2 regions of the Ferdinandcohnia sp. QZ13 genome follow, and region 1 is predicted to be linked to the other one. Evidence: riboswitches for the same ligand, from Rfam matches in the RefSeq annotation. Region 1 holds a riboswitch; the other holds the start of a gene.
What was found. Region 1 has a riboswitch for S-adenosylmethionine ahead of RGU12_RS22990 (aliphatic sulfonate ABC transporter substrate-binding protein). Riboswitches for the same ligand answer to the same signal wherever they lie in the genome.
Positions count from the first base shown of each region.

Region 2: linked by a shared signal. The riboswitch ahead of RGU12_RS22540 (sugar ABC transporter substrate-binding protein) and the one ahead of RGU12_RS22990 (aliphatic sulfonate ABC transporter substrate-binding protein) in region 1 are both predicted to bind S-adenosylmethionine.

Region 1 covers NZ_JAVIVW010000015.1:1,851,200-1,867,819, reverse strand. The annotation lists gene RGU12_RS23040 (TRAP transporter large permease) at 1-1,271, shown strand, start outside; gene RGU12_RS23035 (GntR family transcriptional regulator) at 1,472-2,185, shown strand; gene uxuA (mannonate dehydratase) at 2,211-3,272, shown strand; gene RGU12_RS23025 (SDR family oxidoreductase) at 3,287-4,126, shown strand; gene RGU12_RS23020 (type I phosphomannose isomerase catalytic subunit) at 4,147-5,256, shown strand; gene RGU12_RS23015 (LysM peptidoglycan-binding domain-containing protein) at 5,306-6,286, opposite strand; partial or broken gene ftsZ (cell division protein FtsZ) at 6,556-7,509, shown strand; gene RGU12_RS23005 (aldo/keto reductase) at 7,551-8,468, opposite strand; gene RGU12_RS23000 (hypothetical protein) at 8,572-8,724, shown strand; gene RGU12_RS22995 (DoxX family membrane protein) at 8,838-9,344, opposite strand; SAM riboswitch class I at 9,693-9,802, shown strand; gene RGU12_RS22990 (aliphatic sulfonate ABC transporter substrate-binding protein) at 9,926-10,921, shown strand; gene RGU12_RS22985 (ABC transporter permease) at 10,933-11,769, shown strand; partial or broken gene RGU12_RS22980 (ABC transporter ATP-binding protein) at 11,847-12,497, shown strand; gene acsA (acetate--CoA ligase) at 12,801-14,504, shown strand; gene RGU12_RS22970 (NRDE family protein) at 14,677-15,453, shown strand; gene RGU12_RS22965 (carboxylate--amine ligase) at 15,860-16,620, shown strand, end outside.
Region 2 covers NZ_JAVIVW010000015.1:1,745,362-1,761,981, reverse strand. The annotation lists gene RGU12_RS22570 (cell wall hydrolase) at 1-71, opposite strand, end outside; gene hemQ (hydrogen peroxide-dependent heme synthase) at 287-1,039, opposite strand; gene pta (phosphate acetyltransferase) at 1,471-2,442, shown strand; gene RGU12_RS22555 (MarR family winged helix-turn-helix transcriptional regulator) at 2,559-2,987, opposite strand; gene RGU12_RS22550 (CarD family transcriptional regulator) at 3,214-3,753, shown strand; gene lipL (octanoyl-[GcvH]:protein N-octanoyltransferase) at 3,859-4,686, shown strand; SAM riboswitch class I at 4,898-5,054, shown strand; gene RGU12_RS22540 (sugar ABC transporter substrate-binding protein) at 5,216-6,292, shown strand; gene RGU12_RS22535 (sugar ABC transporter ATP-binding protein) at 6,336-7,868, shown strand; gene RGU12_RS22530 (ABC transporter permease) at 7,837-8,859, shown strand; gene RGU12_RS22525 (VOC family protein) at 8,849-9,232, shown strand; gene RGU12_RS22520 (PrpR N-terminal domain-containing protein) at 9,440-11,122, shown strand; gene RGU12_RS22515 (2-keto-3-deoxygluconate permease) at 11,277-12,248, shown strand; gene RGU12_RS22510 (four-carbon acid sugar kinase family protein) at 12,364-13,653, shown strand; gene pdxA (4-hydroxythreonine-4-phosphate dehydrogenase PdxA) at 13,656-14,651, shown strand; gene RGU12_RS22500 (ABC transporter permease subunit) at 14,855-15,874, shown strand; gene RGU12_RS22495 (hypothetical protein) at 15,890-16,620, shown strand, end outside.

The sequences.
Region 1 (16,620 bases):
TACTTGTATTTCTATTTCTATTAATTTTCGGGATGCCTGTTGCCTTTGCTATCGGAATTTCAGGATTGGTATTCTTCTTAACAACTCCTGATGTGCCAATCTCAATTGCTGTTCAAAGGACGTTAACCACATCTCAATCATTTACAATGCTAGCTATTCCTTTGTTTATTTTTGCCGGTCATTTAATGAACAGTACGGGAATTACGAAACGACTGATTAAACTAGCAAATGTTTTAACAGGTCATATGTATGGTAACCTAGCACAGGTAAGTGTTGTGCTAAGTACTTTGATGGGAGGAGTTTCTGGCTCCGCTGTTGCAGATGCAGCAATGCAATCAAGAGTATTAGGTCCGCAAATGATTAAAAGGGGCTATAAGCCTGCTTATGGTGCAGCCGTTAACGGAATCACATCACTTATTACAGCAACAATTCCCCCAAGTATGGGTCTTATCATTTATGGATCTGTAGGTGAGGTTTCAATCGGAAGGCTTTTTGCCGGTGGTATTGTTCCTGGTATCCTGATGATGGTTGTCCTTATGGCTACTGTTTCTTACACAAGTAGAAGAAATAACTATTTACCAGAGCGTACAACCTATCCAAGTATTAAAGAGGTATTAGTTGCTTTTAAAGATGGAATTTGGGCACTTTTATTCCCAATTATCCTAATTGTGGGTATTCGATTTGGAATATTTACTCCGTCAGAATCAGGTGCATTTGCCGTTATGTATGCAATTTTCATAGGGGCAATCGTTTATAAAGATTTATCATGGGAAAAGTTCTGGAAGACGGTTCACGATAGTGCAATGGATATCGGGGCAATTATGCTAATTGTTTCCTTGTCTGGAATTTTTGGATATGGAATTGTGTATGATGGGGTAACTCAAAGCTTATCTTCCTTAGTGACTGGTGTTACGGATAATCCATATTTCCTATTTGCATTAATTATTCTATCCTTAATCATTGCTGGAATGTTTGTTGAGACGACGGTAGTAACATTATTATTAACGCCTATTTTTATACCAATTATAACAAGTGCTGGAATTGACCCAGTACACTTTGGACTTGTTATGATGACCGTTACAACATTTGGTATCATGACACCGCCATTAGGTGTATCATTATATGCAACATCACAAATAATGGGCGCATCTCCAGAAGATACCGTTAAAGAAGCGATTCCTTTCTATCTCGCGGTAATGGCTGTTGTATTAATTATGGTGTTCTTCCCTGATGTCGTTCTATTTATTCCTGACTTGGTGTTTGGTAAATAACATGATTTGATAATTGAAGGAAGGCAGGGTTTACTGGCTGTCTTCCTGTTGGGAATAAATAGGTTGTGATGGAGCCCACTTTTTGGAAAGTGGGTCTATTTTATGTAAGCGTTTTAGGTTAAAATTATACTAGATTAATAATTTTATAACCACATGAAGGGAAATGCTTACAGGTGGTATTTTTCAAGGAGAGAATAATCATGAAATATAGTGGAATGGGAAGAAATAACGGAGGCACAAGAAGACAATTTGTATACTCCTATTTATATGAAAAGATTATCGATTTATCTTTAAAGCCAGGGACACCTATTTCGGAAAGTGAGATTGGTGCACAGCTCAATGTGAGTAGAACTCCTATCAGAGAAGCGTTAATGCAGCTTGCCAAGGAAGACTTAATCGATATAAAACCACAAATCGGAACATTTGTATCATTAATTGACCCCAAAATTATTGAAGAATCAAGATTTATGAGAAAAGCTGTGGAGATCGCTGTTATTCGTGAAGCGACAGAGAAACTTACACAGGAAACATTGTACAAGCTGGAAAAGTGCATGACTATGCAGGAACTGGCACTTAAAGAGGAAAATAGTAAAGACTTTTTAGCTTTCGATGATCAATTTCATGAACTCATTTTTAAAGGGGTAGAGATGGACCGCATTTGGCAGGGGATCGATCAAATGAATGGGCAGTATAAACGGGTTAGGATGCTACGTTTAGTCACGACAGAACCGTCAGAATGGGCGACGGTGCTGGATGAGCATAAAGAGATCTATGATGCATTGAAGAGTAAAGAAGTTGAAGCTGCTGTGGCAGTTACAAATGATCATATTACTAAGGGTATTTTTCACATGTATGATATTAAAATACAAAACCCCGATTACTTTAAAAAGGAAAGTGTCACAAACATAAACTAAACATCAACTAGGGGGTATAAGTTATATGAATATGACTTTTCGTTGGTATGGCCGCGGAAATGATACAGTGCCTCTCGAGCATGTAAAGCAAATACCTGGAGTCAAAGGTATTGTTTGGGCTCTACACGAAAAACCTGTAGGTGAGATTTGGAACAAGGATGAAATAAAATCAGAGATTGATTATATTTCAACATTTGGTTTTCATGCTGAAGTCGTGGAAAGTGTAAATGTCCATGAATCTATTAAACTTGGAAATGAAGAGAGAGACTATTATATAGAAAATTATAAGCAAACCATTCGGAACCTTGGGCAATTTGGTGTAAAGGTCATTTGTTATAACTTTATGCCTATCTTTGACTGGACCCGTTCTGAATTATTTCGAGCTCTTCCGGATGGCTCAACTGCCTTATTTTATGAAAAGGAAAAGGTAGAAACAGATAATCCAAGCGAGTTGATTGAAATGTTCTCCTCCTACTCAGAGATGACTTTACCAGGGTGGGAGCCAGAAAAAATAGGGAGAATAAAGGAATTATTTGGTGCTTATGAAGGAATGACAAATGAGAATTTATGGGAGAACCTTGCTTATTTTCTAAATGAAGTTCTGCCTGTTGCACAGGAGTCTGGGATTAAAATGGCAATTCATCCTGATGATCCGCCGTGGTCGATCTTCGGGTTACCAAGAATTATCACCGGTAGGGAAAGTTTTCAAAAGCTTTTATCTATTTCCGACTCTCCATCAAATGGAATAACTTTTTGCACAGGTTCATTAGGGGTCAATCCGCAAAATGATATGGTGGCTCTTGCGCGCGAATTTGCTAGTAAATCACCATTTGCACATATACGAAATGTGAAGCTATTTCCAAATGGGGACTTTATTGAAACATCACATCTAACATCTGATGGATCAATTGATATTAAGGGTGTTATGAGAGAGTTATCGGATATGCAATTTGATGGGTACATAAGACCTGATCATGGAAGACATATCTGGAACGAGAAGTGCCGACCTGGCTATGGATTATATGACCGTGGACTTGGCATCATGCACTTACTTGGGCTTTGGGATGCCTATCAAAGTTTGAAATAAAAGGAGAAGTCAGAATGTTACCTATTCATAAAGGTTTAAAAGGAAAAACGGCTGTTATTACTGGAGGAAGTGGTGTACTTTGTTCAGAAATGGCACGTGAGCTTGCACGTCAGGGTGTTAATGTGGCAATCCTTAACCGTACAGCTGAAAAAGGGGAAATCGTAGCTTCTGAAATTAACAAAAATGGTGGACAGGCAATAGCTGTTGCGGCAGATGTACTCGACCGGCAGTCTCTGGAGAAGGCAAAAGAAACAGTACTAGAAGCTTTTGGTCAAATTGATATTTTAGTGAATGGTGCAGGTGGAAATCACCCTGATGCTATCACCTCTGATGAAAACTATCAGGAAGAGGGGACTTCTGAAAAGTCATTTTTTGATCTTGATGAAAACGGGTTTTCGAAGGTTTTTGCAAGTAATTTTACAGGCACGTTTTTGACGAGTCAGGTATTTGGTCAGGAGCTGCTTAAGCAGAAGTCTCCCATTATTATCAATATTTCATCAATGAGTGCGTACTCTCCTATGACAAAGGTCCCTGCCTACAGTGCAGCAAAGGCGGGCATCAATAACTTTACAATGTGGATGGCAGTCCACTTCGCTGAGAAGGGAATGCGTGTAAATGCGATTGCACCGGGATTTTTCCTCACAACACAAAATCGTAATCTATTATTAAATGATGATGGTACTCTTACAGCAAGGTCGCAAAAAATTATTGGTCATACACCAATGAGACGATTTGGAGATCCAAGGGATTTACTCGGTACTTTACTGTGGCTTATTGATGAAGAAACTTCAGGATTTGTAACGGGTGTAACAATACCTGTTGATGGCGGATTCATGGCATATTCCGGCGTTTAGCAGTGAGGGAAGTGATTATTTTGAATAAGAAGCTAGAGGGGTCAAAACCAATTAAATTATCTTCTACGAGGGCTTGGCGGACATATATAGGCGGCAAATTATTAGAGGAATTATTGGGAGAAGAAAATCCTACAGATAGCCATTTTCCAGAAGAATGGATTATGTCTGTTGTGTCGGCACGGAACAAGGGGCGCGAGCATGTTATTGATGAAGGGTTGAGTAAGGTTGATAGACATGATGTTGAACTTACATTAAAGTCACTAATTGAAAATGACCCTGAAGGATTTTTAGGAGCTGCCCATGTAGAAGAGTTCGGTGCGAAAACAGGTGTCCTAGTAAAAATCATAGATGCTGCTGAAAGATTAACTGTGCAGGTTCATCCCGATCGTATCAAAGCTCGTGAGCTTTTTAATTCAGCATATGGAAAAACAGAAGCTTGGCATATACTCGGGGGCAGAGAAATTGATGGAGAGCCTCCATATGTGTACTTAGGTTTTAAACCAGGAGTAACAAAAGAGAAATGGAAACAATTATTTGAGAAACAGGATATACAGAGTATGTTGGATTCTATGCATAAATATTATGTAGAGCCAGGTGACACCTTCTTAATTGAGGCAGGTACACCTCATGCAATTGGAGCGGGATGTCTTCTTGTTGAAATCCAGGAGCCAACAGATTTTACAATTCGTATCGAAAAAACCACACCTCAAGGGTTTACTTTGGATGATTTTATGTGCCACCAGGGAATTGGGTTTGAGAAGATGTTTGAGTGCTTTACGTATGCAAACTATACAAGAGAAGAAACACTAAATAAGTGGAAAATTACCCCTACACAAATAAAAGAGACGAATGGAAACAAAGAGTCTGAATTGATTGGGTATAACAATATTCCTTACTTTAAAATGGACCTACTCGAAGTAAATAATGAAACAAAGATAGAGGGAAATGATATTTTTTATGGTCTATTAGTTGTTTCGGGTAATGGTTGTATTGTTTCAGATAAAGATGAGCTATCACTTACTCGAGGGAATCAATTCTTTATTCCAGCAAAGGTGTCTTCTGTAACATTACGGAATACTGGTGAGGAATCATTGAAAGTCATGAGACTGTTTGGGCCACAGGTAATTTGAAAAATGAGACTAAAAATTATCGCGGTAGCTAAATGCTACCGCAAAATTTTTATTCCATTTCCTTTCGAAGCTCGTCCATTTTACGAGTAATGAGAGGATAGAAATACTTTTGTGCGCTAGTTGTGGAATTTCCTCCAAAAAATCCTGTTCCTGGACAGGTTTTTACATTGTAGTCAGGCCCTTTGTCCAAGACCCTCTCCCCATTTCGCAAATCCCACCAATGATGGTAGGTTATACTGTCAATCGAAGGAGTTAATCCAAATTTAAGGCTCAAAATAGCATTGACATAGATGATTGTGTCACTGTGTTCTTTCGTCATGACATCGTGACCGATATCAAAATTCCCAAGGTGTTCAATTGCAATTCCGACAGAGTTGGCTTTGCTACCAATGGTGCCTTCTGGGGCAATATAGAGTGGACGTGAGACAGCAACCTTCCCATCTGGAAAAGTTGTAATGTTTTGTGCGATATGTTTCCATCCCATCGTGTTTTTATGGTAATTTTCCATTCCAGTTAGAAGTACAAAGTGGTTGGAGCCATTAAATCGACTATAATCAGGCACCCATGTGTGATGCTGTTGGATGAGGGTTATTTTTCGTTTAATCTTCTGATTCATAAGCCAATCCTTAAACTCTTCTTTTGTCATTAAAATATGTTCACCATGCATGTTCATCTTTTTCGGGACAATTTTCAGTACTTGCCCAGGGACAACTTCCTCGGATGAAATCCCATTTGTTCTCTTGATCTGCTCAGGGGATGAATGAAACCTAGCTGCAATCTCCTTTAAGGTATCTCCAGATGCTACTTCATAGGAAAAAGGAACCCAAAGCTTTTGTCCGACAACTAATAGATCGGTTTGAAGACCGTTGGTGACTTTTAATTCATCAACTGTGGTATCAAATCTTTTTGCAACTTCAGGTAATGTATCACCTGCTTGAATAACATACGTATTTTCGTGATTGTTTGCACTTGTATGAATGGGTGAAAACATGAAAAAAACTCCGATTATCAAGGCAATCCTAATTTTCATAGCTCGTTTCCTTTCGTAACATGTTAGTATATAAATGCAAGTTCAAAAAGGAGGATGAAAAAGAACGCGTCCTTCTCACTGGACTTTTTGAGCAACCTTTATTAGTTTGTAAAAGAAACGTAATATTATGCGATATAGGTACTAATGGCGGGGGTATTTTGATTTTTTAAAGGAAAAGTGTGACAAAAATCGAAGGAGTATTACGAAAGATATAATATAAATTCGAATCTTTTTAGGAAGAAGGCAATGGGCGGCAAGGAGGAAAAATCATGCTCGAGTTTGAACCATACATAGATCAATTTGCAAGAATAAAAGTAGTAGGTGTTGGCGGCGGTGGGAATAACGCCGTTAATCGAATGATAGAGGCAGGGGTAGAAGGTGTTGAATTCATCGCAGTGAATACGGATGGACAAGCCCTTAATCAATCGAAAGCAGAGGTTGTCATTCAAATTGGGGCATCGTTAACACGGGGGCTAGGTGCTGGTGCAAATCCGCAAATTGGGATGAGAGCTGTTGAAGAAAGTGAAAGAGAAATTGAGGATGCATTAAGAGGAGCAGACATGGTCTTTGTCACAGCCGGAATGGGCGGTGGCACTGGAACCGGGGCAGCACCAGAAATTGCAAGAATCGCTAAGGAGCTAGGTTCTTTGACAATCGGTGTGGTAACTAGACCGTTTCGATTTGAAGGCCGTAAACGAGCTGTCAATGCAGATGCTGGGATTGACGCAATGAAGGAAGCAGTCGATACATTAATCATTATCCCGAATGAGAAATTATTGGAGATTGTTGATAAGCGTACGCCGATGATAGAAGCATTCCGAGAAGCCGATAATGTTCTTCTTCGTGGGGTTCAAGGGATTTCCGATTTAATTGCTGTACCTGGGTTAATCAACCTTGATTTTGCCGATGTAAAAACAGTTATGTCTCATAGGGGAACAGCTTTAATGGGAATTGGAATGGCAAAAGGAGAAGGGCGTGCGGTTGAAGCAGCCCATAAAGCAATCAATAGTCCACTGCTTGAAACATCGATAAGTGGCGCTCGAGGTGTTATTTTGAATATCACTGGCGGACGAAACTTAAGCCTCTTTGAAATTCAGGAGGCGGCAGATGTGATTTCGTCTGCAACACATGAGGATTTAAATATGATCTTTGGATCAGTCATTAATGACAATTTAAAAGATGAAATAATTGTAACTGTAATTGCTACAGGTTTTACGGAAAATTAATAGGAGAGGCACCTTTTTGTAGGTGCCTCTTTTTGCATTTATGGTAGAAGATAGCCAGCAGCAAGGAAAATGCTGTACCAATCTTCACGGCTTAACTGAACATCACTTGCTTTTACGGAATCCTTTAAACGATTAAGATTCATGGTGCCTATAACCGGTTGCATATTGGCTGGATGACGTAATAGCCATGCAATCGCAATCGTTGTGTTGGATACACCATATTTTTCTGCCATTTCATCAATTTTTTGATTTAATTCGGGGCATTTTTCATTGCCAAGAAAAGGTCCTTCGAAATAACCATATTGGAATGGTGACCAAGGCTGAATGGTAATGTCATTTAATCGGCAAAAATCGAGTACATCTCCATCACGGTTAATGGATTGATCAATTTGCATATTTGAAGAGACGCCATTTGCAATCATATGGGCATTCGGAATGCTTAGTTGCAATTGATTGGCAACGATTGGTTGCTTCACATATTTTTTAAGCAATTGAATTTGCATGGGTTTTTGGTTGGAGACTCCAAAGTGACGAACCTTACCTGAAGACTCTAGTTGATCAAATGCTTCTGCAACCTCTTCAGGCTCAACAAGGGCATCGGGACGATGTAAAAGTAAGATATCAAGATAATCTGTTTTGAGTCGTTTTAAGATACCGTCCACAGAATTGAGGATATGTTCCTTTGAAAAATCAAACATACCTTTTCGAATGCCACATTTGGATTGAAGTATGATTTTTTCTCTCACGTCATCATTCATATGTATTGCATCTGCAAAGATTTCTTCACAAGCACCACTACCGTAAATATCGGCGTGATCAAAGAAATTGGCACCGATTTCTAATGCGGTTTGTACAAACTTTTCTGCTTCAGGCTTTTCTAAAGAATTAATCCTCATACAGCCTACTGCAACAACAGGTACCTCTAATGAACTTGTTCCTAGTTTTATTTTTCGCATAGCTGACTTACCTCCAATTTTTAGAACTGTTAATACTGTTTACTCTTTCTAGTCTACATATTTCGAGAGTGAATGGAAAGTCTAGAAAAAAGGAGGTTTTGTGATGAAACGGTTGCTAATGCTGTTCCTACTATCGTTCCCGATGTTTTTCTTAATGGGATGCGGAGATGATGATGAAATGCCAGAAAAAGGGGAAGACATTGAGGAAATCGAAGAAGAGGATGAAATAGGTGACGGCGAAATTGATGATGAATAAAACATAAAAAAGTGTTCCCCCTAGCTTAGGAGGAACACTTTCATTTATGTCTAGCTCCAGGGGCCATCGGCTTGTGCTGGTCGCCGATATGCAGGCCCCTTGCGCTTTTCTCGTTACGCTACGTTTGTAGCTGTTTTTGTAGCTTTTTTGTCGTTAATTCGTTTTGTAAGGTAAGGTACTGCGAATCTGTCTACACCGTAGTAGTAAGTTGCAGCTCCTGCGAATAAGAGAATGATTGCTACTGTGTAAAGCGTTGGGTTAGTGCTTGTTGTACCAGCAAGTAAGAAGTTAAGGTTCATGAATGCACCTGCAAGTAATGCTGGGATAGTTGCAAAACCTAGAATTAAACCAAGTCCTACTAAGAATTCACCCCAAGGAATGAGTACGTTGAATAACTCAATGTTTGGTACGGCAAATCCTTCAAGGAATGCTGCATACCAGCCTTGTACTGCTGGGTGATCTCCACCTGCATTTGCGATGGCACCTTGGATAAAACCACCTGCATCAAATCCACCTGCTGTTATTTTATGAAAACCAGCTTCTAGCCATTGAATTCCTAACCATACACGTAATACTGTCCAAATAACTGCCATTTTAGGTCCTTTTAAGAATGCTCTCATCTTAATCTCCCCTTATAATTAATTTGTGAAACTCTTCACAAGTCGTTGTAAAAAAATATGAGTGCGTTAGCTGCCAGCTTTTGTAGTAGTTTGTGAAGTATTTCACTAACTTTCTACACTCTTAATATACAGCGGATTTACAATAAAAGCAATAGGCTTCACAAATATGACACAAATGAATTTATGGTCTATTTTTAGTCGCTAAAACATAGGAATAAGGGGATTGATTATAACCTCAAATAATATTCAAATAAAATAAAATATTTCCAAAAGTGTTTGACTTTTGATTTTCCGCATACTATAATCCTTTTATAAAGCAAAACAGAGACGTATTAATTTAATAAAGAACTCTTATCCAGAGCGGTGGAGGGACATGGCCCTACGAAACCCGGCAACCTTCAAGGTAATTCTTGAAAAGGTGCTAAATCCATCAGGTACGATTACCTGAAAGATAAGAGGAGGAAAAAAGCCCTCTTCTTACTGAAGAGGGCTTTTTCTATCGCTTAAAAGATGAAGGTTTGGAGTTGTATTAATATTATTCTCAGTTTACCAATTGGAATTTATGGAAAAGGAGAAAAAAGATGAAAAAAATAAGTGCTGTTTTTATTGTTTTATTGTTGTTTGTTGGAATTGTAGGTTGTTCTAATAGTTCAGGTAAGGCTAGCCAAGGGAATGAAAAACCGGAGAAAATTAAATTGGATTATGCCTTTTATTCTCCAACAAGTCTTGTGCTAAAAGAGTTTGGTTGGGCTGAAGAGGCATTTGAGGAAGAAGGAATTGAGGTTGAGTTTGTACTTAGCCAAGGCAGTAATAAGGCCCTCGAATTCTTGAACAGTGGTAGCGTCGATTTTGGTTCATCGGCAGGGGCAGCGGCCTTAATGGCTAAAGCAAATGGTGCGCCGATTGAAGCTGTTTATATTTATTCAAAGCCAGAATGGACGGCATTGGTGGCAAATAAAGACTCAAAGATTCAAAGTGTAAGTGACTTAAAAGGGAAAAAGGTTGCCGCAACAATCGGAACTGACCCTTATATTTTTCTATTACGTGCCCTAGATGAGGAAGGACTCAGTCCATCAGATGTTGAGATAGTTAATCTACAGCATGGAGATGGAGCGGGGGCATTATCGTCTGGTCAGGTAGATGCTTGGTCAGGACTAGATCCTCACATGGCAAGAGTTGAATTAGAAACAGATGCAACTCTTTTCTATCGGAATGCTGATTTTAATACGTATGGGACCTTAAATGTCCGTTCGGAATTTGCTGAAAAGTACCCTGCATATGTTGAAAAGGTCATAGAAGTTTACGAAAAGGCTCGAAAATGGGTGTTAGAAAATCCAGAGGAAGCTGCAGAGATTCTAGCAAAATCAGCAAATATTGATATTGAAGTAGCAAATAAGCAATTAAATGAACGCAATGATTTTTCTAATCCGATGCCTGGTGAAGAACAAATTGAGGCTTTAACGGAAGCGGGTAAGGTTCTCCAAGCACAGAATATTATCAAAAAAGATGTTGAATTAGAAAAATTAGTTCAAGAATTGATTAATCCGACATTTGCGCAAAAAGGAATAAAGCAATAAGAGGAGGAGCTATGAACATAAAAGGTGAAGCGGTATCCAGACAAATAAAGGTGAAGTCAAAAACTCAGTTTGTTTTATCGGGCAATGTGAAAATCATTTTACTTGGTAGTATCATTCCTGCCATTTTACTAGTGGTTTGGCAGTATTTAAGCCATATTGGTGTCCTTGAAGCACATCTTATGCCGGCACCAACGGTCATTCTGGCAAAAATAATTGAATTTGCTGGAGATGGAAGCCTTTGGGGTCACATTGGGATTACTTTATATCGAATCTTTTTTGGTTTTCTTATCGGAGTGGTCGCTGCTGTCCTATTTGGTTCATTGGTCGGCTATTTTCGAGTAGCTGAAGCATTATTAGATCCAATGCTTCAAGCGTTCCGTTCAATTCCATCGCTTGCATGGGTACCCCTTTTTATCCTTTGGATGGGAATTGCCGAACCTTCAAAAATCACACTAATTGCTGTCGGAGTGTTTTTTCCGGTCTATTTAAACATCGTGTCTGGCATTCAGGGTGTTGACCGAAAGTTGATTGAAGTAGGGAAAATTTATAATTTTTCAACGTTCGAGTTAATTAGAAAGGTCATCTTGCCTGCTTCCCTTCCATCCTTTTTAGTAGGGATCAGAAGTGGTCTAGGGTTAGGATGGATGTTTGTTGTTGCGGCCGAATTAATGGGAGCCAGTCAGGGGATTGGGTATTTGCTTGTCGTTGGTCAAAACTCTTATTCTCCTGAAACGGTCATTGCCAGTATTGTGCTATTTGCAATCCTAGGAAAAATAACGGACTCCATTCTGAAGAAAACAGAGGAAAAAACACTTCATTGGCAAGATAGCTATGTGAAAAAGGCGTGAAAGGATGAAAAAGAATGCTAGCAGTTCAAAATGTTTCACGTACCTTTTCGAACGGTACGACGGGGTTTAGAAATATCAGCTTTGAAACAAAACAAGGTGAAATTATTGGCGTTTTAGGTACGAGTGGTTGTGGGAAAAGTACCTTATTGCGAGTCTTATCTGGATTAGATCCAGATTACACAGGAACGGTTGAAATCAGCGGTGACAAAATCAAATCCGTTCATGAAAAGGTAGGCGTTATTTTTCAGGAATCACGTTTAATGCCATGGTTAAAAGTAATCGAAAACATTTCATTTGGTTTGAAGAATGAGAGCCAGAAGCATGAAAAGGCACAGGAATATTTAAAACTAGTTGGGCTAGATGGCTTTGAAAATCACTATCCAAAGGATATTTCCGGTGGGATGGCGCAACGAGTTTCGATTGCTCGGGCACTTATTACAGCACCAGAAGTGTTGCTCTTAGATGAGCCGTTTAGTGCACTTGATGCATTTACGAAAATGCAGCTCCAGGATTTACTGTTAACTATTTGGGATACATACAAATCCACGATGATTTTAGTAACCCATGATATCGATGAAGCCCTTTATTTATGTGATTGGATTATCGTTTTAAAAGGGCAACCTGGCGAAGTCTATCAATCGATTCAAATTGATGAACCAAAGCCAAGGTCTCGTGGGGATGTAAAGCTAGCACAACTAAAGGCGGAAATATTGGAACTATTAAAATGAGTGATTAAAAAGGAGGATGAAAGGGACCAAGAAGTTCAAGGCGGTGCAGCTTTGAGCAGCGGAACGTATGCTGTTAATACGTGAGCATAAGGAGTGCTTCTTTGAATCTCCTTCGCACGCAGGAAAGGTGATTTTCCTTTCCAAGGAACGCAAAAGCAAGCCAACGAGCTTCCACAGGATGTGGTGACTTCGACGTTCGACACAGGACGTGTCGGCATTTAGTCGAAGTTCCTCTTATAATGTGTCATTTTCACCGGACTTTTTGAACATCCACTATTAAGTTAGCGAAAGGGGAGTGCAGATTTGACAACCACAAAATTAGATTTCATAAAACCTTTTGACGGAGATTATAATCTTCACAATTATGATAAGGTTCGCGAGCAATTTTCTTGGGAAGAGGTTAAAAAGGAATTTAGCTGGTACCAAACAGGGCAAGTGAATATGGCCTATGAATGTATCGACCGCCATGTTGTAGAAGGGTATGGGGACAAAATTGCCCTTCACTATATTAATGAAGAAGAGGAACAGATCTTTACATTTAAAGAGATAAAAGATAAGTCTGACCACCTAGCAACCGTATTGAAAAAATACGGAGTGAAAAAGGGAGATATCGTGTTTATCTTTTTGCCCAAAAATCCTGACATGTATATTGCGATGATTGCAGCGGTTAAGCTAGGGGCAATTGCGGGTCCTCTGTTTGAAGCGTTCATGGAGGATGCGGTTAAGGACAGGATTTCCGACTGCGAGGGTCGCTTTCTCATTACAGATTCTGAGTTGGTCAAAAGAGTTCCTAAACAACAATTGCCTTCATTAAAAACGGTGTTCATTACAGAAGGGCCAGAAAAATGTGAGGAAAATGAAATCTCACTTGTAGAGGTGCTAGCAAATACTCCAAGTAATAATCAGATAATCGAATGGTTGGACCTTGAGGCAAGGCTTAATATTCATTATACAAGCGGGTCTACAGGAAAACCTAAGGGGATTGTCCACGCACATCGAGCTATGATTCAGCAATACCAAACGGGAAAATGGGTCCTTGATTTAAAAGAGGATGATGTTTATTGGTGTACAGCACACCCAGGTTGGGTGACAGGAACCGTGTATGGAATCTTTGCACCTTGGCTAAATCGAGCAACAATTGTAGTCAATGGGGGGAGATTTAATGCAGATTCCTGGTATTCAACAATTGAAAAGACAGGTGTCACGGTTTGGTATAGTGCTCCTACAGCATTTAGAATGTTGAAGGCGGAAGGAAATGAGGTACTTAAAAAATATAAACTTCGTTCACTACGTCATATTTTAAGTGTGGGTGAACCGTTGAATCCTGAAGTTATTGTTTGGGGATTGGAAACGTTAGGGAAAAGAATCCATGATACATGGTGGATGACGGAAACAGGAGCGCAATTAATCGTCAATTTGCCTTCAGAGGTCATTAAACCAGGATCGATGGGTAGACCTATTCCTGGAATTGAAGTAGCGGTATTAGATGATGATGGAAATTCGCTCCCTAATGGGCAGGTTGGTCATCTAGGTATCAAGGCATCCTGGCCATCCATCATGAGAGAAGTATGGAAAAATGAAGAGAAATATCATTCCTATTTTTTAAATGGCTGGTATATATCTGGTGATTTGGCTATTTTAGATAGTGATGGATATGTGTTTTTCCAAGGACGCAGCGATGATATGATTAATTCATCAGGTGAACGTATCGGTCCTTTTGAAGTCGAAAGCAAGTTGATTGAACACGAAGCAGTGGCTGAGGCTGGTGTCATTGGAAAACCTGACACATTAAGAGGAGAAATTGTAAAGGCCTTTATTGTACTAAAGAAAGACTATCATCCAACAGCTGATTTACTGGAGGAAATTCGCGTATTTGTGAAACAACATCTTGCGGCTCATGCTGCACCAAGGGAAATCGAAGTGTTAGATGAACTTCCAAAAACAAAGATCAGCGGGAAGATTTTACGAAGAGAACTAAAGGCCCGTGAACTCCAAAAAACTCATTAAGAAGTAAGACTGGATATTTAACTGGAAAATGTAACCTTAAATGATGTAGATTCGTCATATAAGCAGGGGTGTTTACCCTTGCTTTTTTGTGTAAAAGAACTTTATCCAGTCCAAGATTTTTACGTAAGTGGGGCGCAAATGATATAATTTGTGAAAAAGGGCGGTGGCTAGAATGTGTTTAATTTTGTTTGCCTACCAAGCACATCCGGTCTATAAATTAATTGTTGCGGCAAACCGGGATGAGTTTCTGCAGCGACCAACAGCTCCGATTCACTTCTGGGAGGATGAGCCTACTCTATTGGCTGGAAGAGATCTTGAAAAAATGGGAACGTGGATGGGGGTTACTACATTTGGTCGTTTTGCGGCCTTAACAAACTATCGTGACCCAAGTGAGATATTAGAAGGCAAACAATCGAGAGGAAAACTAGTAAAAGATGCGCTTACCTATAATGGAGCCATTGCAGAATATATGAAGCAGCTAGAGAAGACGAACTCTCAGTATCCAGGCTACAATCTATTAGTGGGTGATCTGGATAACCTCTATTATTATTCCAATGCTGGAAAAATCATTGAAAGAGTAAAACCAGGTATACATGGGCTTAGCAACGATTTGCTCGATACAAACTGGCCGAAAGTGAAAAGAGGAAAAGAAGGGATTTCTACTATTATAAACGGAGAAAATCTAGTGGAGAACCTATTAGAATTACTTCAAAATACAGATCGGCCAAATGACAATCTCCTACCTAAAACAGGCGTGTCACTCGAATGGGAACGAATTCTTTCTTCTTTATTTATTAAAACAAATGGGTATGGGACGAGAAGTTCTACCATATTATTAATGTCGGAGACAGAAATTCAGTATGTGGAACGAACTTTTTCTAGCTCAGGAACAAGCGATCAAACATTCCGTTTTCCGATTAAATCTAAAATGAGCGGGACTGTGGAATAGTATATAATAGAACAAAGATGATAAATCTACTATAAAAAGAGTTGGGAAAAACGTCGAAAAAGGGGATTAGAGTACGAAAACATCTATACTGTACTCTATTTTTTGTTTTTATTTTTCAATTGTTACAGCTTAATAACAAGCGGGATAAAGGTGTATTTCATCTTGAAACACCCCTTATTCTGTGTCAATATTGTACTATTAGTACGAGTTCAAAAAGGAGAGTGAAAAGGACCGAGAATTTCAAGGCGGCGCAGCTTTGAGTACCGGAGCGTATGCAGTTAATACGTGAGGAACTCCAAAAGCAAGCCAACGCAGAAATTCGATGTGTCATTTTCGGACGACTTTTTGAACATCCTCTATTGACAAAGAGTCAAATTAGGAAGTAAATCAAGGAGTCTGGTAACGTATGAACAATAAAGCAGTTGTTTTAGGAAACAATTATTATATAGGCTTAAGTACGATGAGATGTTTGGGTAGTGAAGGGATACATACGGTAGCCGTAGATTATTCCTATGAAAATACGTACGGAGCGGAGTCGAAATATTGCTCGGAGCGCGTAATTGCACCGCATTATCGAAAAGAAAAGGAGCAATTTATAGCCTTTTTAAAGGAATATTCGAGAAAGCAAACGGCAAAACCGGTGTTAATTCCATGTCACGACTCCTATGTAGAAGTGATAGATGAATATTTAGATGAACTAAAAGAATTCTATCTCATCCCTCAAACGGAGCAAGGACTTTATACCAAAACGATGGATAAGGATGAATTACATAAATTGGCCGTGAAACACGGAGTTGCGGTACCGGAAACTGTTCATCTTGGGGAAGAAAACTTTTATGAGAAAATTGAAGAAAATATTAAATTTCCATGTTTAGTGAAACCAACTGATTCTCCTACGTTTGTATCTATTTTCCGCAGGAAGTTATTTAAAGTTAACAACCGTCAGGAATTAGATGAGGCATTACAAAAAGCGAAAGAAGCGAATCAAGAAGTCATTGTGCAACGAATCATTCCTGGGTTTGATGACCATATGTATACATTTGATGCGTACTTAAACCAAGAAGCAAAGGTAACGCACTGGATGACCTGTCAGAAATACCGTCAATATCCTATAAATTTTGGTGCATCTGTGTACACTGGACAGAAATATGTACCAGAGCTTTATGA
Region 2 (16,620 bases), 110 kb from region 1:
CCTTCTGCCTCAGCACGTAATAGCCTTGCTAATAGCTTTACATCTTCCTCCGTGTGCGCAACTACTGCCATTTTCTCACCTCACTTAAAAAAGAAGACTTGTCGAAAGTCTCTTTATTAACTTATTGATAAGGTGAAAAATGGGTTCCTACTTCTAGATTCGTTTTTGGGATACTTTATTAGATTTCTGGTGGATATGTTTAGTGGATTCATCATTGAATTGTATGAGAGAGGAAAAAGGATTATGAATATGGATGAAAAAAAAGAGAGGAAGCCCTCTCTTTTTTTTAATTTATGTGTAAAAATTGTGGAACTTTTTCTTCGGTTAAAATGTTTCCTACAAAGAATGCACCGAATTCACCATAGCGTGCACTTACTTCGTCAAAACGCATTTCATAAACGAGCTTTTTGAATTGAAGTACATCGTCGGAGAATAGGGTTACGCCCCATTCGTAATCATCAAAGCCGACAGAGCCAGTGATGATTTGTTTTACAATACCAGCATATTGGCGGCCAATCATACCGTGGCTTCTCATAAGCTCCTTGCGTTCTTCCATTGAAAGCATGTACCAGTTGTCATTGCCATCACGGCGCTTGTCCATTGGATAGAAGCACACATATTTGTTTTTTGGTAGGATAGGGTATAAGCGTCCGCGTACATAAGGATTTTGGTATGGATCCTCTTTGCTTTCGCCTGCCATATAGTTACTTAATTCAACAACAGATACATACGAATAAGTAGGAATTGTGTATTCAGCTAGCTTTGTTTTGTTGAATTCGTTTTCGATTTCATTCAACTCTTCCATTGTTGGACGAAGAATCATCATCATGAAATCAGCTTTTTGACCAACAATTGTGTATAATGCATGACTTCCTTGGCTTTCGCTTTGAGTCTTATTCCACTTCTCAACTAGACCAAGAAATTCATGAATTGCTGCTTGGCGCTCGTCACTTGAAAGAGTTTTCCAAGATGTCCAATCAATCGAACGGAAATCATGAAGGCAATACCAGCCATCAAGCGTTTGTGCTGCTTCAGCCATTACTATCACTCCTCGTATTACATTGATTATGTATTCAACCACTACTATATCATAGTTTCCCCTATAGCCAACTTAGTAAACTCCGGACAATTTTGTGAACATAAGCATGAGTGAGTAATTTGTAAGGTTGTTGGGAAAATTGAAGATAGTGTCATAATACTGTCACAAGAATTCTAAGGCTTTTTAGTTTTCATTTTGTAAAAAAAGCCGTATCCTTATGGTTGGCAGTTTTAACTTAATTCAGAAGGGGTTGAACCCCAACTAAATAAAGTTAAAGCCTCCAGCGGATGCCACGATTTTTCAATGGAAGTTTTTCGAGCAAGCTCGAAAAAAATCGGGCGGCAAATACGCCAAGGTGTATTTGATCGGGGTACTGGATGACCCAATTTACATAAAAGCATGTAAATGCACGAGATTTAGGAGGTATAAAAGTGAGCGATTTATTTACTCAATTAAAAGAAAAGGTATCAGGAAAGGACATGAAAATTGTGTTTCCTGAAGGACTAGATGAGCGTATTTTAAATGCAGTAAGCCGTTTAGCAAGTGAAAAGGTACTTGTGCCAGTCGTAATTGGTGAGAAGTCTGCGGTTGAAAGCAAAGCAAAAGAGGTAGGCGTTTCACTTGATGGAGTGGAAATCTATGATGCTGATTCTTACCCAGAGTTTGACCAACTTGTTGCTTCATTTGTTGAAAGACGTAAAGGGAAAGCAACGGAAGAGGATGCACGCAAAATTCTTAAGGATGAAAACTACTTTGGAACAATGCTTGTATACACTGGTAAGGCACACGGACTTGTAAGTGGTGCTGCCCATTCTACAGCAGATACAGTTCGCCCTGCTCTTCAAATTATTAAAACAAAGCACGGTGTAAAGAAGACTTCTGGTGTGTTTATCATGGTTCGTGAAGATGAGAAATATGTATTTGCTGATTGTGCGATCAATATTGCACCAGACAGCCAGGATTTAGCGGAAATTGCAATAGAGAGTGCCAATACAGCAGAAATGTTCGATATTGAGCCAAGAGTTGCAATGCTAAGCTTCTCAACAAAGGGATCTGCGAAGTCTCCTGAAACGGAAAAGGTAGTAGACGCAGTTAAGATTGCAAAAGAAATGAATCCGGCCTTGGTATTGGACGGAGAATTCCAGTTTGATGCGGCATTTGTTCCTTCTGTAGCTAAGAAAAAAGCACCGGATTCCGTGATTAAGGGTGACGCAAATGTATTTGTTTTCCCAAGTCTTGAAGCAGGTAATATCGGGTACAAAATTGCACAGCGCCTTGGAAATTTTGAAGCAGTAGGTCCTATTTTACAAGGCTTAAATCAGCCGGTAAATGACCTATCACGCGGATGTAATGATGAAGATGTGTATAAGCTTGCATTAATCACAGCAGCACAAGCTTTATAGGAATGAGAAATGGCCATGTCAGGGAACATGGCCATTTTTTGTGGTTGTATTTGGTTAGTGGCAGTATTTCTGGAATAGTGGCAGTAAACCCTCATCCTTGGACTCAAACCTAACAATCATAGTCCCCAATCCATTTTTAATACATTTTTAAGAAGTTTGATTTGGTCATCCCCGATTTTTTCAGCGAGCTGCTTTTCAATCTTCGCTTTAAGCGCCTCATTTTTCTCATAACATTCCTCACCAAATGATGTGAGTTCAATCGATTTTTCTTTTCTATTGTGTTCGACATCCATTACGTTAACGAGCCCTTTCGCCTTCATGTTTTTTATAAACTTATGAGTAGCCTGTCTCGAGATGTCTACATTTTTTGAAACATATGCAATTGTTGGTTGCTTTTTATATATTCTCGACATGATGTACCATTCGGAGTTTGAGATTGCGATGTCACTAGTCTCATTCCATAATTTTTCTGCAATACCACGAAGTTGACCATGCCTTTCACTTATAAGGTCAATGAGATCTAATTGTTGAAGTACAGGATCCATACATTCCACTCCCGTTTTAATAATCGTCATTACTATACAAAAAACGATAGACATTGTCAACTGAGTTGACAAACCGCGAAATAACTACAGTTAGGGGATTTTGTCTTTATTACAACCCGTAGAGATGATAATCTTCAAATGTCAACCAAGTTGACATTTTTCGCAAAATGGAGTATGATAAGTATAGTCAACTAAGTTGACAATCCATTGGATAGGAGCATGGTACATGTTTAATATTGGGGATCTGGTGATTTATTCAAATCAGGGGATTTGTCGAATAGATGATATTTGTGAGAAAACATATTCTGGGATTACTCGAAATTATTATATTATGAGCCCAATTGAGGATAGTACTTTGACGATTCAAAATCCAGTAGACAATGACCGCAATTTAATGCGAGAAATCATTGGGAAAAGTGAGTCAGAGGAGATATTGGACTCGTTTAAGCTACCGGGAATTCAGTGGATTGATCATGCGTCAGAACGTCATAAAAATTATTCTGAAATCGTTTCTTCTGGAGACAGAAAAGAAATTTCGAGCGTTTTAAATACATTAATGAGTAAAAAATATGAATTTGAAATGATTGATAAGAAGTTATCTGAACATGACCGTAGACTTCTCCTTCATATTCAAAAAATACTTTTTAAAGAGTTAGCCATTACGTTGGATACGACGGTAAAGGCCATCGAGAAAGATATTAATCGTATGATTGCGCAAAAAATGAGCAAGACCTCCCATCACGAGGTAGCCAATTTCGTAAATTAAAGGTAAAATAGGGAATGTTAAAACCAGGCAATGCCTGGTTTTTTAGGGTTCATTTGCATTTGCGATTTTTAAAAAAGTACCTTTTGTGTAATAGGAGTATGACGTATGACCGAAAGTCTTTTACACCAGCCAAGCTGGCGGATTATAGATCAATCAAGTTTAGGCTATCAATTTGATGCATTGCAATCGTTTGCGATAGATGATACGCTTTGTGCATTTGTAGGAAAAGGAGATTCACCAGCTACTGCAAGGGCCTGGGTTCATCATCAGACCATTGTGCTTGGGATTCAGGATACGAAACTTCCCTTTCTTGAGGAGGGGATAGAGCTCCTTGAGTCAATGGGCTTTCGTGCAATCGTACGAAATTCGGGCGGACTAGCAGTGGTTCTTGATGAGGGAGTGCTAAACATCTCGCTTATCTTTCCTGAAACAGAAAAAGGCATTGATATCAACCGTGGCTACGATACAATGCTTGAGTTGATTCGAAAAATGTTCGATGGCTATGAAGTCGACATAGTAGCACGAGAGGTTGTCGGTTCATATTGTCCAGGAAGTTATGATTTAAGTATAGATGGGAAAAAGTTTGCAGGAATCTCCCAGCGTCGTCTTCGTAATGGGGTGGCTGTCCAAATATATTTAGGTGTGACAGGAAGTGGATCTGAGCGTGCAGAAATCATTCGAAAATTTTACGAGGTGGGGCTGCAAGGGGCAGAGACGAAATTTGTCTATCCGGATGTAAAGCCCGAAACGATGGCGTCCTTGGCAGAATTGATTGATCCTAATCTTACTGTCCAAACCGTCATGTTACTGCTACTTCAAACCCTAAAAAACGAAAGTGAAAGTATCTTCGCTTCACAGCTTACCGAAGAAGAAATGCCATTATTCGAGCAAAACCTTTTACGAGTGCTCGAACGGAATAACAAAGTATTATAAGGGTCCAGGGGGACGGTTCTCCTGGTCCCTTTTTTTGTGGAAGCTGTTAATTGCGCGTTAGTCGGGCACATATGCGTCATGATACGAAAAAAGGCAAATTACTTCCTTTCCCACTATTAAAATATTTTTTATAATAAAAATATTGAAATTTGTTTTTGACCATGATATGATTCTCGTCAAGTAAGATATTTGAATATGATTGCTGTATTTTCTCTTATCAAGAGTAGGCTGAGGGATTTGGCCCGATGACGCCCAGCAACCGACCGTAATACCATTGTGAAATGGGGCGACTTAGTTCGCCGGGTAAACAACCCGCAAGGCACGGTGCTAATTCCAACAGAAGGATGATTCTTTCTGGTAGATAAGAGGTGCGAAGACTTTTGTATGCTTCAAGCCTCTTTCTGATAAGAAAGAGGCTTTTTTACATCTTCAAAAAGAAGCCTCAACAAACAGGAGAGTGATGGGTTTTCAACTTGAGTAAACAGATGTGAAAAATAAGATTACATACAAAAGAAGGGGAGAAAATTAAATGAAATTATCAAAACTATTATTCACGACATTATTAATTATTGCAGTACTAGTTGGCTGCCAACCGAAAGTAGCTGAAGAAACAACGAAAACAGATAGTACAGAAGTAAAGAATTCTGATCATCCATTAGCAAACAAAAAAGTTGCGTTAATCATGCAGCAAAACTTAGGAACATTCTCAGCGCAATATATTGAGGGTGTTGAGGAACAAGTGAAAAAGTTCGCAGGAGAAACAACGGTTTTTACATCTGATGGTGACCTCGCGAAAATGGCGTCAAACGTAGATGCAGCGTTAAACCAGGGCTTCGATGCCATTTTAATTGACCATGGAACAAAGGAAGCACTACAAAGTTCTGTTCAAAAGGCAGTCGATAAAGGAATTCCAGTTGTTGTTTTTGATGCAGAAGTGGAAGTGGAAGGTGTAACCGTTCTTGAACAAGGTGACCAGCAAATGGCACAAATGACACTTGAAAAATTGGCAGAAGACGCTGGTGGTGAAGCAAATATCGTAAAAATTTGGGTTGCGGGCTTCGCACCAATGGAAAGACGTCAGTTGGCCTACCAAGAGTTTCTTGATAACAACACAGGCATAAAAGAGATCGCAACATTTGGTGCCGCTACGGCAAACACGGCTTTAGATACACAAGCACAGATGGAAGCTCTTTTAAAACAATACCCTGAGGAAGGTCAAATTACAGCGGTTTGGGCAGCGTGGGATGAGTTTGCAAAGGGTGCTGTTCGTGCCATTCAACAAGCAGGACGTACAGATATTAAAGTGTACGGAATTGACATGAGCGATGAGGATTTACAAATGATTCAAGCGGATAATAGCCCATGGGTTGCGTCGGCAGCGGTTGATCCAAAAGATATCGGACGTATCCAAGTTCGTTTTGCATACCAAAAACTAAACGGTGACGAAACACCTGAACGCGTAAAATTAGAACCTGTTTTCGTAACAAAGGATGCACTTCCAGGAGAACAAATAACAACTGCCGAGCTTGACCAGTACATTGAAGGCTGGGGTAAAAGCGAACAAGGCTACACAGACGAGTTGAAAAAGCTTGAAGCTGGAGAGTAAAAGAGAGGGCCTTCAAAGGTTCTCTGTAAAGGAGGATATGTAGATGCCCTTACTCGACATGAAGGAAATAACAAAAAGCTTTGGAAAGGTGATTGCGCTGGAGCAGGCTTCTTTTGAACTAGAAGCTGGTGAGGTTCATGCCTTACTTGGTGCAAATGGAGCGGGAAAGAGCACGCTGATGAAAATTCTATCGGGTGCTTATGAGCTTGATACAGGGGTGATTACCCTTGAAGGCGAAACGATCAACATTCGTAATCCAAAGGATGCGAAAACACATGGAATCCACTGTGTCTATCAAGAGGTCGACACTGTGATTGTACCGCAGCTCACCGTTGCTGAAAACATTTTGCTAGATACGTTTTCGACTGAAAAGAGCTTATTTATCAATAAACGAAAGCTTCGTGAAAAAGCAGCTTCGATTTTAAAGCTTTTGAATGTAACAGACATTCCAATGACGAAACAAGCATTGGAGCTGTCACTAGCTGAAAAACAATTAGTGCTAATCGCAAGAGCACTCGCCCATGAGGCAAAGGTCATTATTTTTGACGAACCAACAGCGCCTTTATCGATTGAAGAAACGAAGCATCTATTTGAAATCGTAAAAACATTGAAGGATAAGGGAGTCGGCTGTATTTTTATTTCACACCGGCTTCCAGAAGTGTTTGAAATCTGTGACCGCTTAACGATTATGCGCGATGGGAAAACGATTACTACTTTTTCGACGAAAGAAGTTACCCAAAAAACCGTTATTGAAACGATGCTTGGTAATTCCTATAAAGAACAATCCACGAAACGGAAGACAGTGAGGGGTGACCTTCTTTTAGAGGTGAGTGGTCTTGATGATGGAGAAAAGCTTGCCAATGTATCGTTTACGGTTTCCGAGGGGGAAATTGTTGGGGTTGTTGGATTGGTAGGTGCCGGAAAAACGGAGCTTGCGAAAACATTGTTTGGTCTCCGCTCCTACGAACAGGGTGAAGTCAAAGTAAAGGGCAAGTCACGACATTTTACGCATTCCCAGCAGGCAATTGAAGCGGGGGTAGCACTTGTTTCAGAGGAGCGTCGTAAGGAAGGACTGTTCGTTCACGAGTCAATCTCTACGAATCTATCCTTTGCTAATTTGAAAAAATTCTCACCGTTTTTATTCATGGATCGGAAGGCTGAGAAAAGCTATGCTAGCTCTATCATTGAATTGCTTGGGATCAAGGCGAAAGATACGGAAGTGTTGGCTGAGCATTTAAGTGGGGGAAACCAGCAAAAGGTTGCAATTGGGAAATGGGTATCTCGAAATGCGAATCTCTATTTGTTTGATGAGCCGACAAAAGGGGTGGATGTCGGTGCAAAGCAGGATATTTTCCAGCTTATCTATTCCCTCGCCGATGAGGGGAAAGGGATCCTTTATTTTTCCTCTGAAATTGATGAAATCATCCGAATTTCAGATCGAATTCTAGTCATGTATGACGGGGAAATTGTGAAAGAACTTTCGCGAGAAGAGGCAACACAGGATAAAATCCTCTTGTATGCTAGCGGTGGAAAGGAAGACGTACATGAAAGGGAATATCATCAGCTTCTTGTTTAAATACGGGGCAATTGTATTAATGAGCTTTATCTTAATCTATTTTAGTTTTGTAAATGATGCCTTTTTTTCATATGGCAATCTATCCGATATCTTAAGGTCAATCTCAATCGTGACACTCCTTGCGTTAGGGGTGACCTTTACACTGGTTGTTGACGGCTTTGATTTATCGGTTGGGTCAACGATGTCGTTGTCGGTTGTAATCACGGCGTCATTGATGGTGTGGTATGAATTACCGCTTTGGGTGGTTCTGCTTCTACCACTTTTAGTTGGAGTTGCTGTAGGACTAGTCAATACGTTTTTAATCGTAAAGATAGGAATACCGGATCTACTCGCGACACTTGGAATGATGTATATCGTGTCAGGTTTACACCGGACCTACACGGAAGGGTACTCTATCTACAACCATATGCCATTAACTAGCGGAGGGACTGCACCAGGTGAGTTTAGTTCTGCATTTTTGTGGATTGGGCAAGGCGAGATGCTAGGACTCCCGGTTCCAGTCTGGATTATGCTTGTTTTTGTGCTTCTTGCTTATGTGATTCTCAACCATACAAGATGGGGACGGATTTTATACATGACAGGCGGAAATGCTGAAGCGGCAAGACTATCAGGAATCAACACAAACAAGGTGAAGCTGGTTGCTTATACGGTATCTGGTGTGTTTGCGTCAATGGCAGGGATCTTGTTTACAGCGCGCGTTGGCTCAGGGCAAATTGATGCAGGTGCTTCGTTGTTAATGGAGTCAGTGGCTGCTGTGTTTGTTGGATTTTCCGTGCTTGGTGCGGGTAAGCCAAATGCACTCGGAACCTTTTTTGGGGCAGCACTCATTGGGGTTCTACTAAATGGACTAACAATGCTGAATCTACCATACTATGCATTTGAAATTGTAAAAGGCTCCGTACTAGTTTTGGCACTAGCTGTGACGTACATTGGAGTCAAATATCGACCAAAGGTGATTCGAAAAAGGAGAGAGCAAAAACATGCCGCTTAAAAAACTAGAACATGTGGGGATTCAAGTAAAGGATTTAGATACAACGATTGAGTTTTATACAAGAGTACTAGGCTTGGAGTTGCTAGAAAAGCAGGATCATGTGGACCCAAAGCTAAAGCTTGCTTTCCTAGGTTTTAGTGATTCAGATGAAACGGTAATCGAATTGATTTCTGGATACAATCCAAACCTTCCAACAGAAGGAAAGGTTCATCATATCGCGTTTACCGTCGAAAACATTGAAGAGGAAATAGCGAGAGTGAAGGAGCACGGTGTTACATTTGTCGATGAAAACATCACAACCCTCCCAAGTGGAGCAAAATATGTGTTCTTTAATGGGCCAGACGGAGAATGGATTGAGTTGTTTCAAAAATAAATGACAAATCACAAATGGGCCCGCTCGAGTTTCAAAGGACTTGGGCGGTGTCCCTTTTTTTATTCGACAAAGATCAGAAGGGGGCACCAGGTTCTTGCATATTTTACATTATATATGACCTCACTTTTCAAAAATGGTAATATAAATGATGTAATAGTACTTGGTCTGTATGTGTTTACAAATTTAGAAGGCAGGATTGAAGTGTAGATGAACATTAAAATACACATCGTGGCACCCTATGAATCAATGATTCCAGTTATTCAAGAATGCATTGGTTTTTTTCCTACATTTGAAATTCGTTATTCAATAGGTGACTTACACGAAGGGGTAAAGCAGGCGATTCATGCCGTGAGTAATGGGGCAGAGATTATTATTAGCAGAGGTGGGACGGCTCAATTAATTAAAAAAAATGTCCGTGTCCCTGTGCTCGATATGCAGCTTTCTGGGTATGACATGATTCGGTCGCTATCTTTGGCTACGAATTTGGAGAGTAAGACGGCGATTGTTGGCTTTTCGAATATTACCTCTGGTGCTCAGTCCATCATAGATTTATTGGATCTGCCCTTAAAAGTTTTCACGGTTGCTGATTCTGATGAGGTAGCACCCTTAATCTTAGAACTTAAAAACTCCGGATATCAGCAAATTGTAGGGGATGTAATTACAGTTAAAACTTCGAACGCATATGGTCTTAAGGGGTTTTTAATTCAATCTGGTAAAGAGTCTATTATGAATGCGTTAGAAGATGCGAAACTGGTTTATGGTTATTTAAATGACAAAAATTATCTAATGAAAGTCATGGAGCAATTTATCTTAAAAGACCACCCAAATATGATGATATTGGACGATAAAAATGAGATTATCTATGAGCGCTGGAATGATTTTCACTCCAGCCCATTAACCGAAGCTGATTTATATATATTAATTACCGACCTCGAAATAAATAAACAGAAGGTTACAAGGAGCTTCATGACTCAGGATAATTTGTTTGATGTAACTGGCTATTTTATTCAAGTGAACCAACAGTCTTTTAAGGTCATTGTTACTGAAAAAACAGTTTCTATTCTGGAACAAAAGGGTCTTTCTATTGATGCCGATACGACAAGTGAACCAATTGCAGCAGCGTCGGAAGTAATTAGGAATATACTAATTCATATAGAAACCCTCTATAAAAATAATCAAATAATCCTTTTACAGGGTAGAAAAGGTACTAGTAAGGACTTTATTACTCGTTATATTCATCAGAGATATTCGGATGAAGGCTTGCTCCTTACAATTAATTTTAAAGAGTTCGATCATGATTATTTGGATAAAATGCCACTAAGGAATATTCGTACAATTAGACTTATACATCCTGAGTATATAGACGACTATCAAAGGCTATCACATTTTATAAAAGAGTGTCTGACACATCATGTACGTATTTTCATCCTTACAGAAAGTATGTTACCTACTGAGTTTATTCAAGAGGTAAAGATGAATAAGATTATAATGCCGGATTTATCTGAAAGAAAAGAAGATATTCGCATTCTTGCTCAATACTTTATTGCTTATTACAATCAAAAGTACGGAACGATACCAGTTAAGATTAACGGTGAGGCAATACGATTTTTGGAGAATTTTACCTATCCTAATAATATCGACAATCTAAAAAATCTTATTAAGCAGGTTGCCTTAAATGAAAAGGACTATGTGATTCAAAAAGAAACAATTGAAAGAGTAGCTACAAATGAGCATCTTCCGGCTGATGTGATTTTTCAACAAGGTACTTTAAAGGAAATCGAAAAGGAAATTATTAAATTAGTCTTGAAAGCAGAAAATAATAACCAAACAAGAGCAGCGGAACGGCTAGGAATTAATCGAGCAACCTTATGGCGTAAGCTTAAAGAGTAATCTTTAGGTTTACGCTTTTTAATTAGGTTGATTGTTGCATTTTTAAACACTTTTAATATTTAAATATATTTTTAGTAAAAAAGTGTTGCTTTTATAAACGATTTATTCTATATTACTAGTGTAAACGCTTTACGAAAATAAGGGGGAAAACAAAATGAAAATTAAAGCAACTTTAGATAAGATTCCCGGCGGAATGATGGTTGTTCCGTTGTTGCTAGCAGCAACGATTAATACATTCTTTCCAAATATGCTGAGAATTGGCGGTTTTACCGAATCGTTATTCGTAACAGGAGCAAATACATTGATTGCACTTTTCTTATTTATTGCGGGTGCACAAATCAGTGTGAAAAACGTAGGGGTATCACTTGGTAAAGGTGCAACATTACTTGGATTAAAATGGGTAGTAGGGGCAGCTTTCGGATTAGTAGCATACTTGTTAGCAGATAGTAATGGATTATTCATAGGAATGGCTCCGCTTGCAATTATTGCGGCTATGACAAATAGTAATGGTGGAATGTACATGGCCCTAGTTGGTCAATACGGAAAAGAAGATGACAAGGCCGCATATTCACTATTAGCTCTAAATGATGGACCATTCTTAACTATGATCGCATTATCCATTTTTGGTACAATGGGCTTTGTTGATGGAATGTTTTCTATTCAATCATTCGTTGCAGTACTTCTTCCTATCGTTATTGGTATGGTTTTAGGTAATTTAGATCCAGAAATGAAAGAGTTTTTAACCAAAGGTAGTGACATGTTAATTCCGTTTTTCGCTTTTGCACTAGGTATGGGAATCAACTTCACAGCGATTATTGAAGGTGGATTAAGTGGTATTTTACTAGGTGTTATTACAGTAATTTTCACTGGTGGTGCTGGTTACCTAGTATTTAAATGGATTGGCTGGAACCCACTTGTTGGTGCAGCAGAAGGTACAACAGCGGGGAATGCTGTTGCAACTCCGGCAGCTATAGTTGCTGCTAATGCATCTTTTGCACAATTTGCTGAACTTGCAACAGTTCAAATCGCAGCAAGTGTTGTAACAACAGCTATTTTACTACCAATTGTAATAGGATTCTTAGCAAAACGCTTAGAGAAAAATGGCCAGTTAGCTAAATATAATTAAGATTTTGTTTCAAATGGAAACAATCTCAGAGCAAAGTGACTATAGTAAAAGATTTATAGCTATAAAATAAAGAAGAGGGACGAAAATGCTCTCTTCTTTTTAGGAGGATTACACAATGAAATTAGCAATCATAGCAGACGATTTAACGGGTGCTAATGATAGCGGGGTTCAATTAGCACAGCATGGTCTTAAAACCTCCGTATTGTTTGATATAGATAGAGAATCTATTCATGCTTATGAAGCAATTGTATTTGATACAGATAGCCGATCTATTGATCGTGAAGAAGCCTATCAAAAGGTAAAAGATGCAGCCCAATTTTTAAAAGGTGCAGGCTTTTCATATATATTTAAGAAACTTGACTCAACGATGAGAGGAAATATTGGTGCTGAAATTGATGCAGTATTTGATGTATTGCAACCAGATTTCATGATGATTGCGCCAGGATATCCTAAAAACAATCGCACTATCCTACAATCAACCCACTATTTAAAAGGGATTCCGCTTGCTGAAACTGAAATTGCAAGGGATCCTAAGACACCTGTTACCCAATCCTATTTGCCTGATCTTTTAAAAGAGCAAACAAAGCAAAAAATTGGTACGATTACAATCGATGACTTGGATAAGGGCTTTACATGGATTCAAGAAAAAGTAGATGCGTACTTCCAACAAAAAATCCCGTATATACTTGTGGATTCAACCGAGGAACATCATCTTGAACAAATTTTAGATTATACTAAAAAGCTACGTTATCAGTTCTCTTGGGTGGGTTCGGCAGGAATTGCTAATTATTTACCTGATTATTATGATATGCCCAAAAGGCAGAAAGAATTGATTATTCCCCAAAATGAAGGACCAATACTTACTGTTGTTGGAAGTGTAAATAAAAATTCAAGGGCACAGCTACAGTTTCTAATGGAAAATACAAATGTGTATCCAATTGCGTTTGAATCATTTAAGTCCGTTTCAGATGAAGATGTACGTGAAAAAGAGATAAGAAGAGTATATAATCTAGCGATGGAAAAAGCACAGCAGGGATTAGATGTTATTATCTATTCCACAGGTGAAGCAAACGATATCGAAAAAGCATGGAATATTGGAGAAACTAAGGGTTTAACACATACTGAGGTAAGTAATGAAATTGTAAAGGCAATTGGCTCTGTATGCTCAGTCCTTTTGGAAAAGGGATATTTTAAAGGGGTATCGATGACCGGAGGAGACACTGCTAAGCAAATTTGTTATTTATGGGATGTAAAAGGCTTTGAGTTATTGGATGAATTGGAAATTGGTGTCCCACTATCGAAGTTTTTTGGACATGATAATTTATATGTTATTACAAAGGCTGGCGGGTTCGGTACACCGGAAGTATTTATTAATGCCATCAAAAAATTAAAGGGGGAACTATAATTATGAAGCCAGTGATTGGAATTACAATGGGAGATGCAGCAGGAATTGGACCAGAAATAATTGTAAAGGCCCTAACTCATGAAGAAATTTATCAAAATTGCCGCCCACTCGTGATTGGTGATGCAAAAATTTTAGAGCGAGTACAGCCAATTGTTCATTCAAATGCAAAAATAAATCTTATTAACGACCCTGAGGAAGCTAAATTTGAATTAGGTACAATAGATGTAATTGATTTAAACATTATTCCTGAGGATTTACCATTTGGACAAGTGTCTCCAGTTGCGGGAGATGCAGCGTTTCAATTTATTGCAAAAGCTGTTGAACTTGCAAAAGATAAAAAGATTGATTCTATTTGTACAGCGCCATTGAATAAAGAGGCGTTACACAAGGGCGGCCATATGTACCCAGGACATACAGAAATTTTGGCAGATTTAACAGGTACAGAAGATTTTTCAATGATGTTAACAACACCGAATCTAAAAGTAATTCATTTAACTACACATATAGGATTAATTGATGCGATTAACAGTATTAATCCAGAGAGAACCTATAAAGTAGTAAAATTAGCACATGAGACTCTTTCAAGAGCAGGATTTGACGATCCAAAGATCGCTGTTTGTGGAATTAACCCACATGCTGGGGAGAATGGTTTATTTGGATATGGTGAAGAAGAGGAAAAACTACAACCAGGTATTGAGCGTGCGCAAGCAGAAGGAATAAATGTAACTGGACCGCTACCTGCTGATACTCTTTTCTTTAGAGCAGGCAGAGGGGATTTTGATATCGTGGTTGCATGTTATCATGACCAAGGACATGCACCAATTAAAGTAATGGGAATTGAAAGTGGCGTAAACATTACGGTTGGGCTAAAGGGTGGAATAATCCGAACTTCGGTGGACCACGGTACCGCTTTTGATATTGCAGGCAAAAACATTGCCGATGAGCAAAGCATGATCGCAGCAATTAATTCAGCAATTGAATTAGCTCCAAAAAGATAATTGAGTAGAAAACATGATTGAAGCTAGGAGATTCATTTCCTAGCTTTTTTTGTTTGTAATCTATTCGACAAGTCTTACATGAAACTTCTTATAGTTTTTTTACGTCCCATATTATGGGTATTTTCTGAAAATAACATATATGGTAGTCTATAGGTACGTATTCCTATTTTTTACAATTGGTAATCTGGTAAGGGGGGATTTGGTTGCTTAAAAGAATAAGAGTGTTTAGTGGGCGGGATTTCATTTCGATTCTCTATTTCGGCCTTGTTGTTCTTGGAATTGCATATTTTTTAGGGAATGGGGATATTGTGAAGTTTTTCTCAACGATAAAAACGATGCTACCTGTTTCTGAGAGCTGGAACACGATCAAGCAATTAATTAGCAATCTACAAACCGAAGGAAGTCTTGGTGCAACAAAAAATAAGGAGCCGTATGAAGGGATCGTCCTTGAATATTTCCCACGAAGTTTATCAGTTATTGCAACAGCTTTATTGTTAGCGATTTCTTTAGGGATAGCAAAGGGGATCTTTGATTATCGAAATCGTTATACATACCTGAATTTTTTAGGAACAGGGGTAACCTCGGTCCTCAATTCTTTACCAGATTTTTTTATGATTATCGTTCTACAATGGGTGATTATGATTCACTTTAATTTTATTGACGTTTTTGGTCATGACCAGTGGTTTAACTTTATTTTTCCGGGGATTCTTGTATCTCTGTACCCCATGATGTATTTTGCTAGAATTACGTTTACAGCCCTTGCGAGTGAGGATGGGGAGATGTATATCCAATATGCTCGCGCGAAAGGATTAACTCAGAGGCTTGTTATACATAAGCATATCCTGAAAAAATGCATGCGCTCAATCTTACAGCATATTGGTGTTGTCATGACGTATGTCGTTTCCAATCTATTAATTGTTGAGTGGCTGATGGCATATAAGGGTGCTGCTTGGCGAATGATGCTATCGATTAATCGGTTGAATTTATCAATTCCACTAAGCCAACCCTATGCAGATTATCCGGAAATAGGTTTAATTGTAGAAATTTCTTTCTGCTTTGTCTTGCTTCTATTAATCACCCAAATCGTTAGTGTAATTTGGCAAAACAAGTACGAAATAGAGAAGCGTAACATTTGGGTCCGAATCACAAAAGTGATTGTCCAATATGCCTTTATTTGGATTTTTGTACTTTTTATTATTTCTTACTTAAAGGTAGGATACTAGGAAGGAGGAGCGCTTATGAAAAATTGGTCGCTTTGGACAGGTTTCGTACTTTTTGGACTCATGTTATTTATTAGCTTTGTTGGACCACAGTTTTCGTTTATTGAGCACACTCCTCCCGAGCATAGAATGAGGTTTTACGATGGAGGTGAACTTGGAAGGGCACCATTCCCACCTTCAAAAGAAGATCCACTTGGAACAGATCGTGAAGCAAGGGACATCTTAAGCATGCTTATTCTTGGAGCAAAGGACACGCTAAAAGTTATCGTGTTAATCACCTTGATTCGCTACATTATTGCGATTCCAATGGCTTTTTTGGCCTCCACGAAAAAAGGTCTTGCTTACATGGTTTCCAATGGTTGGTATTCCTTGTTTGGAAGTATCCCCACGATTTTCGCAGCGATTTTACTATTGGAAATTTTCCAGACAAACGGGCTTGAAAATGCTGTGTATTGGAATGTCCTATTATTAGCGCTCATCGAAGTCGGAAGGGTTAGCTATATTTTTGCTCATGAAATTTACGAGGTGTCTCAAAAAGAGTTTGTCCAAGCAAGCATGACGGTGGGGAGTACCCCGTTTCAATTATCATTGATGCATTATCTGCCCACCGTTGCCCAGAGTTTGGTCGTCAACTTTTTTAATGATTTGGCAAGGGTCACTTTATTATTAGGACAGCTGGCAATATTCCAATACTTTATTGAGCATGCGATTGAATTTATTCCAGGTGGTGGGGTTTTTCATGATGAATC